2 regions of the Brevibacillus sp. SIMBA_040 genome follow, and region 2 is predicted to be linked to the other one. Evidence: riboswitches for the same ligand, from Rfam matches in the RefSeq annotation. Region 2 holds a riboswitch; the other holds the start of a gene.
What was found. Region 2 has a riboswitch for glycine ahead of SB752_RS06930 (amino acid permease). Riboswitches for the same ligand answer to the same signal wherever they lie in the genome.
Positions count from the first base shown of each region.

Region 1 (8,873 bases), on a different contig from region 2:
GAAAAGCGTTTGGATCTGGGCCAACCGCTCTTGGAAATCAAAGAACGCACGATGGTTCCGCTGTCCTTTTTCGACCAGGCACTCGGATTTGAAACCATCTATGAGCCAGAAGAGAAAACGGTGAAAATTTATACAAGAGCAGCAGGAAATTGATGGGGATTAGACTGGGAAACGGCTGAAGCTGAAAATAATAGCCATACGGTTGAAATCCGAGGGGACGGGACAGACTAGGAATGAAGCGCTCCGCCGCAGGGCATGAAGGAGGTCACGTACGATGTCTTTTCAGGAGTATTTGAAATACTTGACCCGCTTGTTTGTCACGTACATGGAAACCCCAAAAGATGAACGTCGTCAACGCAGGACGCCAAAAGAATCTTGGTCGTCTCGTTGGTTCGGGGCAATTCCGATGTCTATTCGTCTATTGTGGCGTAAGTAAATCGATGATGAATGTGGGACGGAGGATGAAGATGGCGAGAGTAGCAGTTGAAAATTCCCTTTCTGAGATCAGCAAAATGCTGCGTGACAATGGTTACGAAGTCGTTGATTTAGGCAACTGGCAGCAGGTGGTCGATGCGATCGTCATCACAGGCCAGGACATAAACGTACTTGGTGATCAAAATAAAACGATCACGAGTGCACCTGTTATCAGCGCAGAAGGCATGACAGCAAATGAAGTTTTCCATGCGGTAAACGTAAGACTGTCTCCGATGGACCATCGGTGAACAGCGGTAGCTACAAACTAACAAGCTCTCCGACCGGTTATTCGGCAGGAGAGCTTGTTTGATTTAGATAAAAATGCCCCACTTTTTTGGCATAGGTGTAGGGAACAAAGCGCAAGCCCTCATCCCAGACGCCGACATATGCATTTTGGTCATCCCATAAATGAAGCGAGCTGACGACAAAAGGAGCAAGCACCTTCGAATGATGCAAAGGAACAGTAAGGGTAATAGATGAGCCTTCTTGCTGCTGCCAGAGCTGTTTCCAGGTGATTTCAGAGGTGGACTGTAGCTGATGCACCCAGCCAATCTGATCAAAAGGATCGGCTTCCTGCTGCTTCAGGAGGCGCGTCTGGGTCAAGCGCTGGCCGCTATGAACCAATTCATTGGAAGGCAGAGTGCGCATTACTGGTTCATTTGCGACGAATGCAGTCGGGTAAGGCTCGCCTGTTTTGGCGTTCACCATATGCGAAGCAGGGTTTTGGGTAAGGAGCCAATGGGAAGCGAAGCCGTCATAGACTGGCTCCGCTGCAATTTCCCTTGGCGCAAAAGCATCATCAAACAAAATGTATTCGCCTAGCCCGTATTCCAGCAAAACAAATTTACTTTTTGGATCAGAATCAGAGTTAGGCGTTTCTCCGACAACCAAATACCCAACTTGCTTGCCTGATTTTTTGATGCTTACCAGCCATTGACGTTGATTGGCACCCAGCGTCTGGATCTCGGTTTGTGAATGCTGCCATTCTTTGAAGCCTGGGTCGCGATTCGCGATTGCGTCCTTCCACTCCGTGATTTGTGTTTGGAACTGCTTGTCCCAGCTGGTGTTCTCCTCGGCATTTACAGGCATGGCGAGAAGCAGCAGCATCGAGAGCAGAGCAGAGATGAGCGAGAAAAATCGTCTGGTCACAAAGCATGCACCACCTTTATTAAAGGCTATCCTATTCCTATTGTAACCAGGTATACCAAAAAGATTTGTTGCAACTTGTCTTTTCCGCTTCATAATTTCTCGTTGTTCTTTTACATGATTCGCCGTGAAACGGGGGTATTAGCTTTGCTTAGTATCGGCGTCATAGGGAATGGTGCAGGGGCGGAGTATAAATAGAACAGCCCGCCATTAATGAGCTGCACCTCAATGCGTGGTTCGTACTGCCATTTGAGCTCGTCCATGCGACGCTTTCGTTCCTCTTCTGGCGTGCTTTTTTGCCATTCCCCCTGATCGATCTGTTCACGTGGTGTCGTCTGAATGCCATTTGCACGTAAAAAGTCGAGGATTCGCCCACCGGAGGACCGATATTCGTCAAGCGTCTGCGGCTGTTCGACAAAGGTGCTGGCAGGTGAGACCGCAGGAACAGACGGGACATTATTTTCGACAGTCACTTCTTGTGCCTGGGCTTCTTCCTCTTCTTCTGCACTTTCTTTTGATGCATCGTCCTCAGCAGGGGGTTCGCGCCGCGCCAGTTCCTCGTAATACGCAGCAAGAATAGCCAGTTCTTCCGTCAAGCGCTCCCGTGCTTCCTCAGCCCACTTTTGATCTTCTTTTTCCAACACACTACTGACTTCCTGCTTTGCCATCTCCAGCGCTTGCTCAATGCTTATCCTCCGGTCCAACGTGTAAAAGTAATCCGGGATGGCGGGTGTGAGCGACAACTGAAACAGGAAGGAGGTAAAATCGTGTACGATCCGCGGGTTATGCAGGTTAATCCCCAGATACAATAAAATATCGCGCTTCTTGTCACACAGAAGTGATAGTTTGAGATTCAGTCCAAGCCATGGAACGAGTGGGGCAGAACGACGTTTCCCACCTGCTCCCAGCGCCAGCGGGCTTTGCTCGTACATACAGAGAAATCGCCCGTGCTTTTTCGTTGAATCGAAAATTTGCTGCATCCGCGCTGCTCCCAAATGCATATGCTCGGCACGTACTCCATCCGGCATGCGATCAGGGTTGAAGGCAAATGTCAGCACCAGAGGCTGATAGGCGAGATTCATTTTTTCCACCCAGCTCCAGTAAAATGGGCGATTGCCGATGTCTTTATCTACTTCTACCGGCAGCTTCACAGTGAAATAATCGGGATGTGTTTCTACAATATGAGCCGAAAAAGTGGCAAGATAGCGTTCGATGAATTGCCGCACCTGTTGCTGTTGCATGAGCGAGCCTCTCTTTTCTTGTTTTAGAGTGCGTGCTTATGTTCGTTTATTGATCGGCAGCTTCCGTTAATGGAGTCTCTGATCGTGTTTGCCGCACCGCACGTATAGCATGGCCCATATTGTCCAGCTTCAGGGCCATTTCTTTATTGGAGTGTGAATCCATAATGATTTGAATCAGATTTTCCTCCAGTGACTGGCTCAGGCTAAGCCGCTCCACAATATCGTCCAGCTCACCGATGACCATTTCAAATAAATCAATTTTTTCATAGAGCAAGCTCAGGATGTTTTCCTCGATCGTGCCGATTGTCGACATGTTGTAAATATGCACATCCCGTTTTTGACCCAAACGATGTACACGACCGATTCGCTGCTCGACACGCATCGGATTCCACGGAAGATCGTAATTGATTACCTGATTACAAAACTGGAGATTGATACCTTCACCGCCAGCCTCTGTCGCGATTAATACTTGCGCACGATTTTGGAACAAATCCGTCATCCAGTCTTTTTTACTGCGCTTAAATCCGCCACGAAACGGTACGGAGGTAATACCGTGATCATGCAAATATTTTTGCAAGTAGTTTTGGGTGGCGCGATATTCTGTGAAAATGATGACCTTGTCATTAATTTGTTGAATCAGCTCAACGGTTTTTGCTGCTTTGGAATGCGTCTCGATTTTTTTAATCATCTCGACCAGATGGATGATTTGCTCGCGTAGCGGGGAATCCTCCGCCATTCTTTGATGCATGTTGTACAGTGTCATGAACGAGGCTTCCTTGCTGGAACAGACCTCGCGCTGTAAGGTGATGAGTGCAAGCGAATTGAAGCCGCCGATGCCAGACTGGTACTGTTCACGAACAAAGCGGGTGACACCATCATAGAGGGCCAATTCCTCCGCTGAAAGCTCTATCGGAATCGACTGTACGCGACGACTCGTAAACTGGATGCCGCCGTCACTGCGCTTGTTTCGGATCATCACCTTCTCAATTTCCTCACGCAGCTTGTCGCTGTTTTTGGATTGGCGCTTGCCTTCCACATAATTGGAGGAAAAAGAGGTTGTGTGGCCGAGATGACCGGGCTTTAGCAAATTGATCAGATTGTACAGCTCATCCATCTCGTTTTGAATCGGAGTTGCGGTTAGCAGCAAACAATATTTTTTGCGGATTTCCTTTACAAATTGATAGTTTCGGGTTCGCTTGTTTTTGAGCTTGTGTGCTTCATCGATGATGAGCATGTCGTAATCGATGTCTAGCACGTGACGGCGATGAGGATCACGCTTGGCGGTGTCGATCGAAGCGACGACGACCTCATGCTGACGCCACATATACTCTTTTTTCTGGGCGACGGCAGGAATCCCGAATTTTTGCTGTAGTTCTTTCGTCCATTGAATGACGAGGGATGCAGGAACGAGGATGAGAATTTTTTTGGCCAGCCCGCGAACCATGTACTCTTTCATGATCAAGCCAGCTTCGATCGTTTTTCCCAGCCCTACCTCATCTGCGAGAATGGCTCGTCCACGCATGTCTAAAAGCACACGCTCAGCCGTATGAAGCTGATGCGGAAAGGGGGATAAGAGAGGTAAATACTTCAGGCATTGCAGCTGGTCAAACTCACGAACAGCCATGGCCTCCTCTGCTTCCAAAGCGAGCTTCCACAGCTCCCATTTGTCCCAGGGCCCATCCTGCTGCAGACGTTCAGAGAGCGGATCAATCCAGCTCGTATCAAATGAAACAGGAACATTCGGCATATTGGTTACTCCTTTGCGTAGCTCTGCCATAACTTTCAAGTCATTATCTAAAAAGCTTAACGTTTTTTATATGGGATATCATTTTGTTAAGTATTTCTTAATCTGACTGTTAATTTGTATATTTTCAACTGCTTGCTCTCGTGGTAGGATAAAGGAGAAAGTTCCTTTCCTAGTATGGAAAAGTTATCAATAACTTATGTATGACCATCTAACCACCGCGAATGATAGTAGCAGGGAGAGACTGCGAGCACCACTGCAGCGCCGAAGGAGCAAGCCGGAAACGGTGAATCTCTCAGGCAAAAGTACCTCTACTGGACGCAACTCTGGAGAGAGCTCGCAAGGAGCCACCAAAGGGGAAACTTGCAAGTGAGGAGAACCCCGACTCACTTGATTCGCAAGGTAACTCTCAGGTACCAAGGACAGAGGAGGAAAAATGGGCACCCTTATTTTGGTGTACCGTTTTTTCGACTCTGTCTTTTTTGTACTGGTAGGAATGAGAAATTTCTATCCGGTATAAGCGCAGCCGCGGCTCCGCCACACGTGGCGTAGCCAGGTTTTCTAGTTCAGGGGGAAAAATGCCATAACGCATGGTTAACAGGAGGTGCCACACATGTCCAATCTGAAGCGAACGCCTTTGTTCGATTCATATGCAAAGTATGGCGGAAAGACAATCGACTTCGGCGGATGGGAATTGCCTGTGCAGTTCTCAAGTATTGGCCAAGAGCACGAGGCGGTACGGACAAAAGCTGGTCTGTTTGATGTTTCCCACATGGGAGAGGTGGATGTAAAAGGGGAGAATGCTCTCGCTTACCTCCAGCACGTTACGACAAATGACGTGTCCAAACTCGCAGTAGGGCAAGCACAATACAGTGTTCTATGTTATCCAGATGGCGGGACCATTGATGATCTGCTCGTATACAAATACGCAGATGACCATTACCTGCTTGTTATTAATGCTGGAAATATTGACAAAGACTACGCCTGGTTGCAGGAGCATTTGATTCCAGGTGTGACCATTGAAAATATCTCTCCACAAACGGCTCAAATTGCGATTCAAGGCCCACTGGCTGAATCGATTTTGCAAAAACTGACGACGACAGATTTGTCCCAAATCGGGTTTTTCCGCTTTGAGCGTGATGTCGTCATCGATGGCATTTCGGCACTTGTATCTCGCACAGGATACACGGGTGAAGACGGATTTGAAATTTATTTAGACGCAGATACAGCGGTCAAACTGTGGGATTCCCTGCTTCTCGCAGGACAGGAAGACGGCCTTCTACCATGCGGACTCGGTGCGCGTGACACGCTGCGTTTTGAAGCAAAGCTGCCACTCTACGGACAAGAGCTGAGCAAGGACATTACTCCGATCGAAGCGGGTATTGGCTTTGCGGTGAAGGTAGATAAAGAAGTAGCGTTCATCGGTCAGGAAGCCCTGAAGGCACAAAAAGAAAACGGTGCGCCTCGCAAACTGGTCGGTATTGAAATGATCGACCGCGGAATTCCGCGCACGCACTATCCTGTATACGCAGGAGAAGAGCTCATCGGTGAGGTGACTACAGGTACACAGTCGCCAACCTTGAAAAAGAACGTCGGTCTCGCACTCGTAAAAACCGAGCACGCGGCTATTGGTACGCAGCTCGAGGTAGAAATTCGAGGAAAACGTTTAAAGGCAGAGGTTGTTGCTGCTCCGTTCTACAAACGTCCAAAAAACTAAGCTGTAACCACCAAACATCCTATTAGAGGAGGACAACGTTCGTGAAATACCGCTACCTGCCACAAACCGATCAGGACAAGCGCGAAATGCTGGAAACGCTTGGAATTACCAGCATCGATGAGCTGTTCGCTGACATCCCTGAGGAAGTACGCTTCAAAGGTGCACTCCATATTCCAGAAGCACTGTCTGAGCCTGATCTGGTGAAGTACTTCACACGTCTGGCCAATCAAAACGTAAATTTCAGTACACATGTAAACTTCCTCGGTGCAGGGGTGTATCAGCACTACACACCGAGTACAGTGAATCATATGCTCTTGCGCGGTGAGTTCTTCACGGCTTACACACCGTACCAGCCTGAAATCAGCCAAGGCGAGCTACAAGCTATTTTTGAATTCCAGACAATGGTATGTGAGCTGACTGGCATGGAAGTAGCGAACTCCTCGATGTACGACGGAGCGACTTCTTTGGCGGAGGCAGCAATGATGGCTGCTGGTCACACAGGCAAAAAACGTGTGATCGTCTCTCGCGCTGTCCATCCTGAAGCACGTGGCGTGCTGAAAACCTACGCATATGGTCAAAATGTTGAGCTGGTAGAAGTAGGTACGAACAGTGACGGTGTCACCGATCCTGCTGCATTAGAAGCACTCATCGATGATAATACGGCGGCAGTTATTGTTCAGTATCCAAACTTCTTCGGTAACGTAGAAGATCTGGCTGCGATTGAGCCGATCGCACATGGAAAAGGTGCTCTCCTGATTGCTTCATCCAATCCACTCTCACTGGGCGTATTGGAAGCACCAGGCAAGCTTGGAGCTGACATCGTGGTAGGAGACATGCAGCCATTCGGTATCCCGGCATCCTTTGGTGGACCACACTGCGGTTACTTTGCAACAACAACCAAGCTCATGCGCAAAATGCCAGGTCGTATCGTTGGTCAAACCAAGGATGAGAACGGCAAGCGTGGGTTCGTGCTGACTCTGCAAGCACGTGAACAGCACATCCGTCGTGAAAAAGCGACATCCAATATTTGCTCAAACCAAGCATTGCTCGCGTTGGCAGCTGCGATTACGTTGACAGCGCTCGGCAAAAATGGTGTACAGGAAATGGCGATGATGAACCTGCAAAAAGCTCATTACGCCAAAAAAGCCCTGGAAGCAAAAGGGCTGGAGGTAGTGAATGCTTCGCCGTTCTTCAATGAATTTATCGTGAAGCTGAACAAACCAGTTGCTGATGTGAACAAAAAGCTGCTTTCCGCAGGCATCATCGGTGGCTACGATCTCGGACTGGATTATCCAGAGCTGGCTCAGCATACCTTGATCGCAGTAACCGAGCTGAGAACCAAAGAAGAGATCGATACACTCGCGGCTGAATTGGAGGCGATCACACGTGCGTAACGACCAGGAGAAAGCACTAATCTTTGAAATGAGCAAACCAGGCCGTGTGGGCTACAATTTGCCTGCGCTTGATGTACCTGAGGTAGAGGTTGCTTCTTTGCTGCCAAAGCATCTGATTCGTGAGAGTCCAGCTGAGCTGCCGGAAGTATCCGAGCTGCAGCTGGTGCGTCACTATACCGAACTGTCGCGTCGCAACCATGGGGTAGACAACGGTTTTTACCCGCTTGGTTCTTGCACGATGAAATACAATCCGAAAATTAACGAGGATATTGCGCGTTATGCTGGCTTTGCCCAGACACATCCTTATCAACCGGAAGAAACCGTTCAGGGCGCGCTGGAGCTCTTGTACAATCTGCAAGACGAGCTGGCTGAAATCACAGGAATGGACGCAGTTACATTGCAGCCGGCAGCAGGTGCAGCAGGTGAGTGGACTGGTCTGATGATGATCCGCGCTTACCATGAAAGCCGCGGAGAAGGCCACCGTACAAAAGTGATTGTGCCTAACTCCGCCCACGGAACGAACCCTGCTTCTGCAGCGGTTGCAGGTTTGGACATCATCACGATTGCTTCTGATGAGCGCGGTTTGGTTGATATCCAGGCTCTGCGTGATGCAGTTGGCTCGGATACAGCAGCATTGATGCTGACTAACCCGAATACTCTGGGGCTGTTTGAAGAAGACATCGTGGAAATGGCGAGCATCGTTCACGAAGCCGGCGGTCTCTTGTATTATGATGGAGCAAATGCCAATGCGATTCTCGGCATCGCTCGTCCAGGGGACATGGGCTTTGACGTCGTGCACTTGAACTTGCATAAAACATTCACAGGTCCTCACGGTGGTGGCGGTCCTGGTGCGGGTCCGGTTGGGGTTAAAAAGGTGCTGGAGCCATTCCTGCCAACTCCGATCGTTGCCAAGAAAGAAGACGGAACCTTCTACTGGGATAGCAATCGCCCGAATTCCATTGGTCGGGTAAAAGGCTATAACGGAAACTTCGGTATCCTCGTTCGTGCATACAGCTACATCCGTACGATGGGTCCTGAAGGCTTGCTCCAGGTTTCTCAAAATGCGGTACTCAGTGCAAACTACATGATGCGTCGTCTGGCAACAGCGTACAACCTGCCATTTGACCGCGTGTGCAAGCATGAGTTCGTATTGTCTG
Region 1 is NZ_JAWRXI010000002.1:525,261-534,133, reverse strand. Features, by position in the region: gene SB752_RS05625 (stalk domain-containing protein) at 1-153, shown strand, start outside; gene SB752_RS05620 (YqzE family protein) at 275-436, shown strand; gene SB752_RS05615 (YkuS family protein) at 468-722, shown strand; gene SB752_RS05610 (alpha/beta hydrolase family protein) at 760-1,623, opposite strand; gene SB752_RS05605 (YqhG family protein) at 1,734-2,861, opposite strand; gene SB752_RS05600 (DEAD/DEAH box helicase) at 2,908-4,608, opposite strand; glycine riboswitch at 4,830-4,926, shown strand; glycine riboswitch at 4,927-5,041, shown strand; gene gcvT (glycine cleavage system aminomethyltransferase GcvT) at 5,219-6,322, shown strand; gene gcvPA (aminomethyl-transferring glycine dehydrogenase subunit GcvPA) at 6,364-7,716, shown strand; gene gcvPB (aminomethyl-transferring glycine dehydrogenase subunit GcvPB) at 7,709-8,873, shown strand, end outside.
Region 1: it holds a riboswitch for glycine, as region 2 does, so the genes downstream of both, gcvT (glycine cleavage system aminomethyltransferase GcvT) here and SB752_RS06930 (amino acid permease) in region 2, are expected to answer to the same signal.

Region 2 (8,873 bases):
GGGGGAAGCACTAACCCACAGTGGCGCGGAAACCGCCATCAGGACAAGCAGCAGCAGTACCACACCTGCCAGTACACTGATACTGTGTCCCTTGCCCTTTTTATGTTTACTCTCCATCCGCGGTCCTCCTTTCGCTCTAGTCATACCTGATTCGTGGATCAAGAACGGCATACGCCAAATCAACCAGGAGATTAACAATCACATACACAGTAGCTACAAACAATACAGTCCCTTGCAGCACTGGATAATCCCGCCGTGCAATTGACTCGACAATCAATCCACCAATCCCCGGAATGGCAAAAATCGTCTCTGTAACGACCGCTCCCCCCAAAAGTCCCGCGATACTCGCGCCAATCACCGTAGTCGTTGGTATCATCGCATTGCTCAAGGTGTGCTTGATCAGCACGACACGCTCTTTCAGCCCTTTCGCACGCGCGGTCCGGATGAAGTCTTGATGCATAATGTCTAGCATGCCATCGCGAAGCATCCGGGAGATAATTCCCGCCTGTTGAACTGACAATACCACCGCTGGAAGAATCAAATGGCTAAGCCACGGCCACACTCCCTCACTGATCGGGACGTACCCGGCAACAGGCAGCCACCTCAAAACAACCGCGAACAAAAGGATCAACAGAAGCGCCAGCCAAAAATTCGGAATGGAAACACCGAGAAGCGTCACGGACATAAAGGCTGGATCTAGTACGCTGTCACGCTTCCATACAGCCAAAATAGCAGTTGGAATCGCGATGCACAGACTCACCATACAGGCTACGATGGCCAAACTAACCGTTGGACCGAGACGATCTATAATCGTTTGAGCTACCGGCTCACCCGAAAAAACGGACGTGCCGAGATTGCCTGTAGCGACCTGACCTATCCAAGTGATGAACTGGGACATTAACGGTTGGTCGAGCCCGAGCGCCTGCCGCAACTGGTCTACTTCTTCCTGTGTCGCAGACTCTCCCAGAATGACCGATGCAGGATCGCCGGGAGTCAGATGGATAATGGTAAAAACGATGACCCCAACCACAATTAATACAGGTATTAAAGCAAGTAACCGACGTCCGATATACTGTAGCAATTGCTTCCCTCCTTTCCGCCGTTTCTTACTTCGCTTTCAGCCATGTGTTCCAGAATGTTACGTTTTTTCGCTCGCCAAACCCGTCCAGCTTTGCTCCGATAACACTCATGCCGACTTCATTGGCAATTTTGATGACTGGTAATTCCTCATACATGGTCTTGTTGAAATCCCCAAGCAGCTTTTTTTGTTCATCCTCATTGCTTGATTTTGACCACTCATCTAACAGCGACATGATTTTGGGGCTTTCATATTTGCCTGGAAACTGCGGATAAAACCAAGGAATGGTAGTCGGATCATATTTAGGTGAAAACCCTTGGATTTCCAAATCAAAGTTGGCTGTATTTTTCTCCTTCTCCAGCAGCGTCGCCCATTCATAAATTTGCAAATCAATCGTAAAGCCTACATCCTGGAGCTGTGCCGCAACAACTTGAGCTGTCTTGAAATGGTCGTCGTAGCTGCTGGTCGCAATCAAGCGCACGGGTTCTCCCTTGTATCCCGCTTCTTTCAGCAGTTCCTTGGCCTTTTCCGGGCTGTAGGAAAGATAAGCATCTGTTCCTTCTTTGGTGTACAAGCTTTGCTGATCCGGGAAGAAGATTGCACCATCCATCTCATAAAAATTTCCGTACGTTGCAATCGCGACTTTTTCTTTATCCAACGCATATTGAATGGCTTGGCGCATGCGGATGTCATCAAAAGGAGGCTCCGATTTGTCTGGAATAACAGCCATCCAGCTATCTGGCTTGGACACTCGTGTCGTTAACTCTGTTGAATCTTTTAGCTGTGGATACAAGTCTTGTGGAATCCTCAGTGCAAAGTCGTACTGACCAGTGCGCACTCCGTCGATCCGTACTTGAGCATCCGGCACCATATCAAAGCGAACCTCATCCGCATACGCGACCTTTTTCCCACTCAGACCGCCCCAGTCTTCATCTCTGGCTGCGTACTCGTCAAAGCGTTTCAACGTAATCCGTTGTCCCCTCTTCCAGCTATCCAAGCGATAGGGACCTGTGCCGATGAGCTGTTCACCTTTCAACGGAGCCGTGCCCGCCGACTCTGCAATTTTGGCAGGAATGACTACCATCGCCTGCGTGGGATCAGCCAAATTACGAATCAGCGGCGCATACGGCTCCTTGAAAGCAATTTCTACTGTTTGGGCGTCTACTGCTTTTACCTCTTCCATGCTTTTAAATAATCGCTTGCCGACAGCCGACATTTCCCCCCACCGCTTGAAAGAGGCCACCACATCGTCCGCGCTCATCGTTGACCCATCATGGAATTTGACCCCATCGCGCAGGACAATTTTATAGACCTTCCTGTCTTCACTCAGTTGGAACTCTTTTGCCAGCATCGGTTTCTCCATCATGCCCTCATCCAGCGCAAACAACTGCTCGAACATATGAAAGGCAACGAGCTTGGTCGCACTTGAAGAGGTGCTCATCCAATCAAGCGTGGACGGGTCAGAATCAAAGGCAACTTTAATAATCCCGCCCTTTTGCGGTTCTTGACTGCTTGTCGCGACAGGCTGCTCCTTGGCTGCTTCTGGATTCGGGCTTTGGGCTTGCTGACTACAGCCGGTAATTCCGAGTGCCACTACTAGACTCGCCAAACCAACCCACTTTGCGTAACGCCTGGAACTCATGACAATTCCCCCTTTTTGTTCATTCAACACGTAAGATTTACTTATAAACCGGCTATGATTTCTAAAAATTTTATCTATTCAAAATATACACCCGTTCATACCCGCTGTATATTTTAGTTTTTTTTGCTTTTTTCCAAAAATTTTTTTTGGGATTTACTCCTTCACGATTCTTCATGGTCAGAAATACGAGAGGAAAAAGGAGGACGCTGACGAAACAAAGAGTATAGAAGGCTGGCTCCAGGGAGGGAACTAGGTGAATGAGCGTGACTGTTTATTGTTGCAGTACATTTACGAAGAGCAAAATCTGACCCGGCAGCAGAACGTCTCTTTTGGGGGTTGCGATTATTTCCAAACGGGGAAAAAGCATCAAACTCACTGCCGAAGGTGAATATTTGGTTACGTACGCAAACAAGCTGTTGATCGACCTGCGAAAAACAAAAGATCATCTCGCCAACATGCAAAACGAGGTGCAAGGCTCTCTACGAATTGGCTTCACCAGTTATTTTGGCCGCTACAAGCTTCCGCCTCTTTTAAAAGAATTTATCTATCAGTATCCGAAAATTGATATTAACGTGGACTCGGGACTAAGTTCAGAAATATTCGAGTTGTTATTAAGCGAAGATATACATGTGGCGATTATACGAGGAGATTACAAGTGGTTTGACCAAAAGCATCTGATTGACGAAGAGCGAATCTGCGTCATTTCCAATGAAGACATTCGGTTAGATCAACTGCCTCAATTGCCGCGAATCATTCCCAAAATAGAACGAAAGGCAGCACACAAATACAAAAACTATACGTACTCCTCTCTGCACCAAACCATCGAAAGCTGGTGGAACGAACGATTTTTCGCTCCCCCCAACATTACGATGAAAGTGGACAGCTACGAAACCTGTACGGAAATGGTCAAAAATCAGTTGGGATACGCCATTGTCCCCAGCGTCTTTGTGAAGCCCGAGGACGGATTGTACTGCATGGACCTGAGCACATTAGACGAACAAGCTATCACTCGAAAAACATGGATGCTCTACCGGAAGGCTTCCTTGCACTTGAATGTCGTTGATCGATTTGTTGAGTATTTGAAAGAGCATTATGTCAGGGAATAGCCTTTTCATCGACTAGACTATGTTTCATCCCCTATGTAAGATATGATATAACGCAAACCAGATTTTTAAGAGGTGGTAGAAGAAAATGAACGATGTAGCAGCCAAATTCGCTAGACCGCAACTGGCAGATTGTATCCCAGACCTCGTTGCTTTTTCCAGAGGGGAAAAGAAAGCGACGCTCTTTATCCGCAATGGAAGCTTGGTAAACGTCGTGTCAGGGGAAATTTTATCGGATATTTGTGTCGCTGTCGTTGGCACGCGTATCGCATATGTTGGGCCATTTGTAGAAGGCATGATTGATGACGCTACACGTGTCATTGAGGCAAACGGAAAATACATTGCCCCCGGTCTGTTGGACGGGCATTGTCATATTGAAAGCAGTATGTTGTCCGTCACACAATTTGCCAATGCGGTACTCCCGCTCGGAACGACTGGCGGCTTTTTTGATGCGCATGAAATTTCGAACGTACTTGGTCTCCCCGGCTTGCGCATTATGCTGGACGAAGCACGCCAAACACCAATGGCGGCTTATATGCAAGTAGCTTCTTGTGTTCCATCTACGAATCCGACCTTTGAGACAGCTGGTGCAGAATTCGGGCCCGCTGAAGTGGCGGAAGCACTGAGCTGGGGACCAGACATGATTGCGCTCGGAGAGGTCATGAACTTCCCGGGTGTCGTCTATGGTGATCCCAAAATGATTGGGGAAATTCAAGCTACGTTGCGGGCTGGGAAAGTCGTAGATGGACATTATACCTGGCCGTCCAACGATCCACGACTGTCTGCCTATGCTGCCGCTGGTGTTTCTGGCGATCATGAGTGTGTGACAAAGGAAGATGTCGCGAATCGCGTGCGCCTCGGCATGTACGCAAAAATGCGCCGTGGTTCTGCCTGGCATGACGTAGCTGCTACGATCAAAGCGCATACCGAGCAAGGACTCGATTCCCGGCGCATGATGCTAGTTTCGGATGACCGTATTTGCGATTCGTTAAAAGAAGAAGGCCACATGAATTTTATCGTGAGACATGCCATTTCTCAGGGAGTAAAGCCAGTGACTGCCTTCCAGATGGCAACCCTCAATACGGCTGAGCGCTTTGGTGTAGCAAGAGATGTCGGTTCGGTTACACCTGGCACGATTGCGGATATTATTTTGCTCGACGGGAATTTAGCGGATGTGAATGTCGTGATGACCATTGCCCGTGGCGAGGTCGTTGCGGAAAATGGCGCCATGACGGTAGAACTGGCCGCTTTTGATTATCCCGATTATGCGATCAACTCAGTAAAGCTCACCCCTGAGCTTACTCCTGCCAGCTTCCACATCCAGACACCGAATCAATTCGGAACGATCAAAACGCGTGTTGCGATGGTGAGAGAAAACCATGTAGAAACCGAGGAAATATTCGCCGAGGTTCCAGTGAAAGACGGACTGCTAGCTATTACTCCTGAGAGCACATTGTGCAAAATGGCTATCTTTGAGCGTCACGGGAAAACAGGAGGCTCTGCTATCGGGATCGTTGGCAACGTCGGATTCGACCAGCCCGCTGCGATTGCCATGACGGTTGCACATGACTGCCACAATGTCCTCGTCATCGGAAACGACGACGAACAAATGGCGAGAGCAGCCAACGCCGTGATCAGCATGCAGGGAGGAATTGCGATCGCGTCTTCCGGCAACGACCTGGTCGAGCTGCCGCTGCGTCTTGCCGGCTTGATGTCGACTGAGCCTTACGAGACTGTCGTGGAGCAATCGATGGCGATCAGCCGTGCACTTGCTTCGGCTGGCTGCACGATGAATTACGCATTTATGACGCTATCCTTGCTCGCTCTCGTCGTCATCCCTACCCTCCACATTTCGGATACCGGGTTGATTCGTATCTCGGATGCTGGCTTTGAGAAAGTCTCCCTTTTTGTTGAATAAGCCATGCGTAAATACGTCTATTACAAGGACAGCAGGGGCCTCAATCTCCCTGCTGTCTTTTTATTACGTTTTACTTAAATAGCTGATGAATCTAGCAAGATATATTTTAAATAGTTTCTTAATTCATAATTTTTGTTTGACTTTCATCTATCCAATCATTAATATGTAAGGGACACATATGAAAAACATAAGCGGTTGAGTATTGTGGGAGAGACTGGACGTAATGTTCGGCACCGAAGGAGCAAGTCCTGATCATAGGGCAAATCTCTCAGGTAAAAGGACCACAATAGGACGCATCTCTGGAGAGAGCCTTCGCGGCCACCAAAGGAGTTATACTCTCAGGTAAAAGGACAGAGAAAATGGGACTACTCCTATTTTTCTCTGCCTTTTTTTGTACTTTCAAAAACTTCACTTACGATAACGCGATAACGGATGAAAGTATCAGTGAAAGATAGGAATCACTCAATCAAAAGGGGGGTTACATGCATCACTCGCATCAAAAGACCCGAGCAAATGTAGGGACTAAGTCATTTCTTATTAAACTAAATTTTTGTTATATTCAAATTTGTAAGCGTTTTTTCCAATAAAAATCAGACAGAAAAATAACTTTTATTGGAAATTTAATTTGCAATTCACTGATTTATATTTATTATTAACATATATAAAATCATCTTAATTGCAAACTGCTTACACAAACGAGAAAGTGGGGGATCATATGCAAGAACAAACACTAGAAAGAGGTCTGAAAAACAGACACGTACAATTAATCGCGATTGGTGGAGCTATTGGTACCGGATTATTTCTCGGCGCAGGTAAATCCATTCATTTAGCTGGGCCTTCTATTTTATTTGCCTACCTAATTACCGGGATTATTTGTTTTTTAATTATGCGCGCTCTAGGAGAGCTGCTTCTATCGAATTTGAACTATCATTCTTTCGTTGATTTTGTAAAAGACTACTTGGGAAACATGGCAGCATTCGTCACTGGCTGGACGTACTGGTTTTGCTGGATATCGATTGCCATGGCTGACTTGACCGCAGTTGGACTCTATACCCAATACTGGTTCCCAGAAGTACCACAGTGGATGCCAGGATTAATCGCACTTGTCGTTTTGCTCATCATGAATCTGGCAACGGTCAAGCTTTTTGGTGAAATGGAATTCTGGTTCGCGTTAATCAAGGTTATTGCGATTCTCGGTTTGATTGTGGTTGGACTCTTCATGATTATCAAAGGGTTCTCTACTAATTCAGGTCCATCGAGCTTCACCAATCTCTGGAGCCACGGAGGTATGTTCCCGAATGGGATAAACGGCTTCCTTCTCTCATTCCAGATGGTCGTGTTTGCGTTCGTTGGGATTGAGCTCGTCGGACTGACAGCCGGTGAAACCAAAGACCCTGAAAAAGTAATTCCGAAAGCAATCAACAACATCCCGATCCGCATCCTGATTTTCTACATCGGGGCACTGATCGTGATCATGAGTATTTATCCATGGAGCGCCATCGTTCCAACAGAAAGTCCGTTTGTCCAAGTATTCGCGGTAATCGGTATCGCTGCAGCTGCTGGAATCGTTAACTTCGTCGTGCTCACATCGGCAGCTTCGGCATGTAACAGCGCCATCTTTAGTACAAGCCGGATGGTTTTCTCACTGGCGAAAGAGAAAAATGCACCTGTCCCATTTACAAAGCTGACAGCAGGAAAAGTCCCTTCCAATGCACTGTTCTTTTCCACGATTGTCATCCTGATTTCTGTCATATTGAACTATGTCATGCCTGAGGGCGTATTTACCCTCATCACAAGCGTATCAACGGTTTGTTTCCTCTTTATCTGGGGAATTACCGTCATCTGTCACCTGAAATACCGGAAAACAAGACCGGATCTGGCAGCAGTAAACAAATTCAAGCTACCCTTGTTTCCTTTCTCCAACTACTTGATTCTTGCTTTCCTCGCGTTTATTCTCGTCGTTCTGGCACTGGCAGAAGACACGCGTGTGGCGCTGTTCGTCACTCCGGTATGGTTTATTATGCTGGTAGCGATTTATAAAATGCGCAAGCCAAACGCTGATCAAATCAATCATAATAACGTAGCGGATAACAAATCTGTAAGCTAGAAAAAACGCAAGCATCCCGCTTTCACTTGAAATGGTGAGAGCGGGATGTTTTTGTTTTGGAACTTTTCTTTCCTAAATCTGTACCGATACAGATAGTCTTTTTCTTCATTGAAGCCGCCTCTCGCTCGACTTACGATGAAGTCAAGGCGCCTGCACCTCTGAATAGCTTTCACATCTATCAACTCATTACCATCTAAAAAGCGAGGACCTTTCGTATGAATACAATCAATTATTTGCTCTTGCTCGGTATCGGAATCATCTGGGGCTCGCAGTTTTTCTTTGTCGATTTAGTCATCGGCTCTATCACGCCCGTTACGCTCGCCGCGTACAAAGCCATACTTGGCACTGTCACTCTAGCCATCCTCCATTTGTTCAATGGAAAAAAAGAAAAACGGTCAGCTGGCCGCCTTGGTCGAAAAGTGTGGAGCTTATTTATTTGGATTGCACTGCTTGAGGCTGTTATTCCTTTCATTTTGATCGGCTGGGGGCAGCAGTACATCAATAGCAGCACAGCTTCCATTTTGCTTGGCACGGTGCCGATTTTCACCCTGATTTTCATGAAAATAGCAGCACCACGAGAAAAGCTTTCACCCTGGAAAAGGGTCAGTATTTTCATCGGCTTTGGGGGCTTGTGCCTGCTGTTTGGCCCTACCCTTTCCTCTCTTTCTTTTAGCGGAAATGTAATGGGCTATTTAGCTCTCGTCGGAGCATCCATGAGCTTTGCACTCTCTCTTATTTTACTGAAGCACCTGCCACCCATTTCATCGATTTTAGCTATTCGCAATGTTTTATTTGTTGCCTCGGTCCTTTTGCTGCCACTTGCCATTCTCTTTGAAAATCCTTTTCATATCAGCTTGAGCTGGCAGCAGGTGATTGACGTCGTAATATTAGGTGTAGTTCAGGCTGGAATTGTCTACATGCTCTACAATACGCTCATCAGGCGCACGAACGCCGCATTTGCATCCCTTACCAATTATTTGGTTCCTTTATTCGGCATCCTGCTTGGAACGCTCATTTTAGGGGAT
Region 2 is NZ_JAWRXI010000003.1:268,952-277,824, reverse strand. Features, by position in the region: gene SB752_RS06955 (ABC transporter permease) at 1-117, opposite strand, end outside; gene SB752_RS06950 (ABC transporter permease) at 137-1,081, opposite strand; gene SB752_RS06945 (ABC transporter substrate-binding protein) at 1,107-2,720, opposite strand; gene SB752_RS06940 (LysR substrate-binding domain-containing protein) at 3,050-3,826, shown strand; gene SB752_RS06935 (adenine deaminase) at 3,912-5,741, shown strand; glycine riboswitch at 5,937-6,035, shown strand; glycine riboswitch at 6,038-6,098, shown strand; gene SB752_RS06930 (amino acid permease) at 6,457-7,848, shown strand; gene SB752_RS06925 (DMT family transporter) at 8,064-8,873, shown strand, end outside.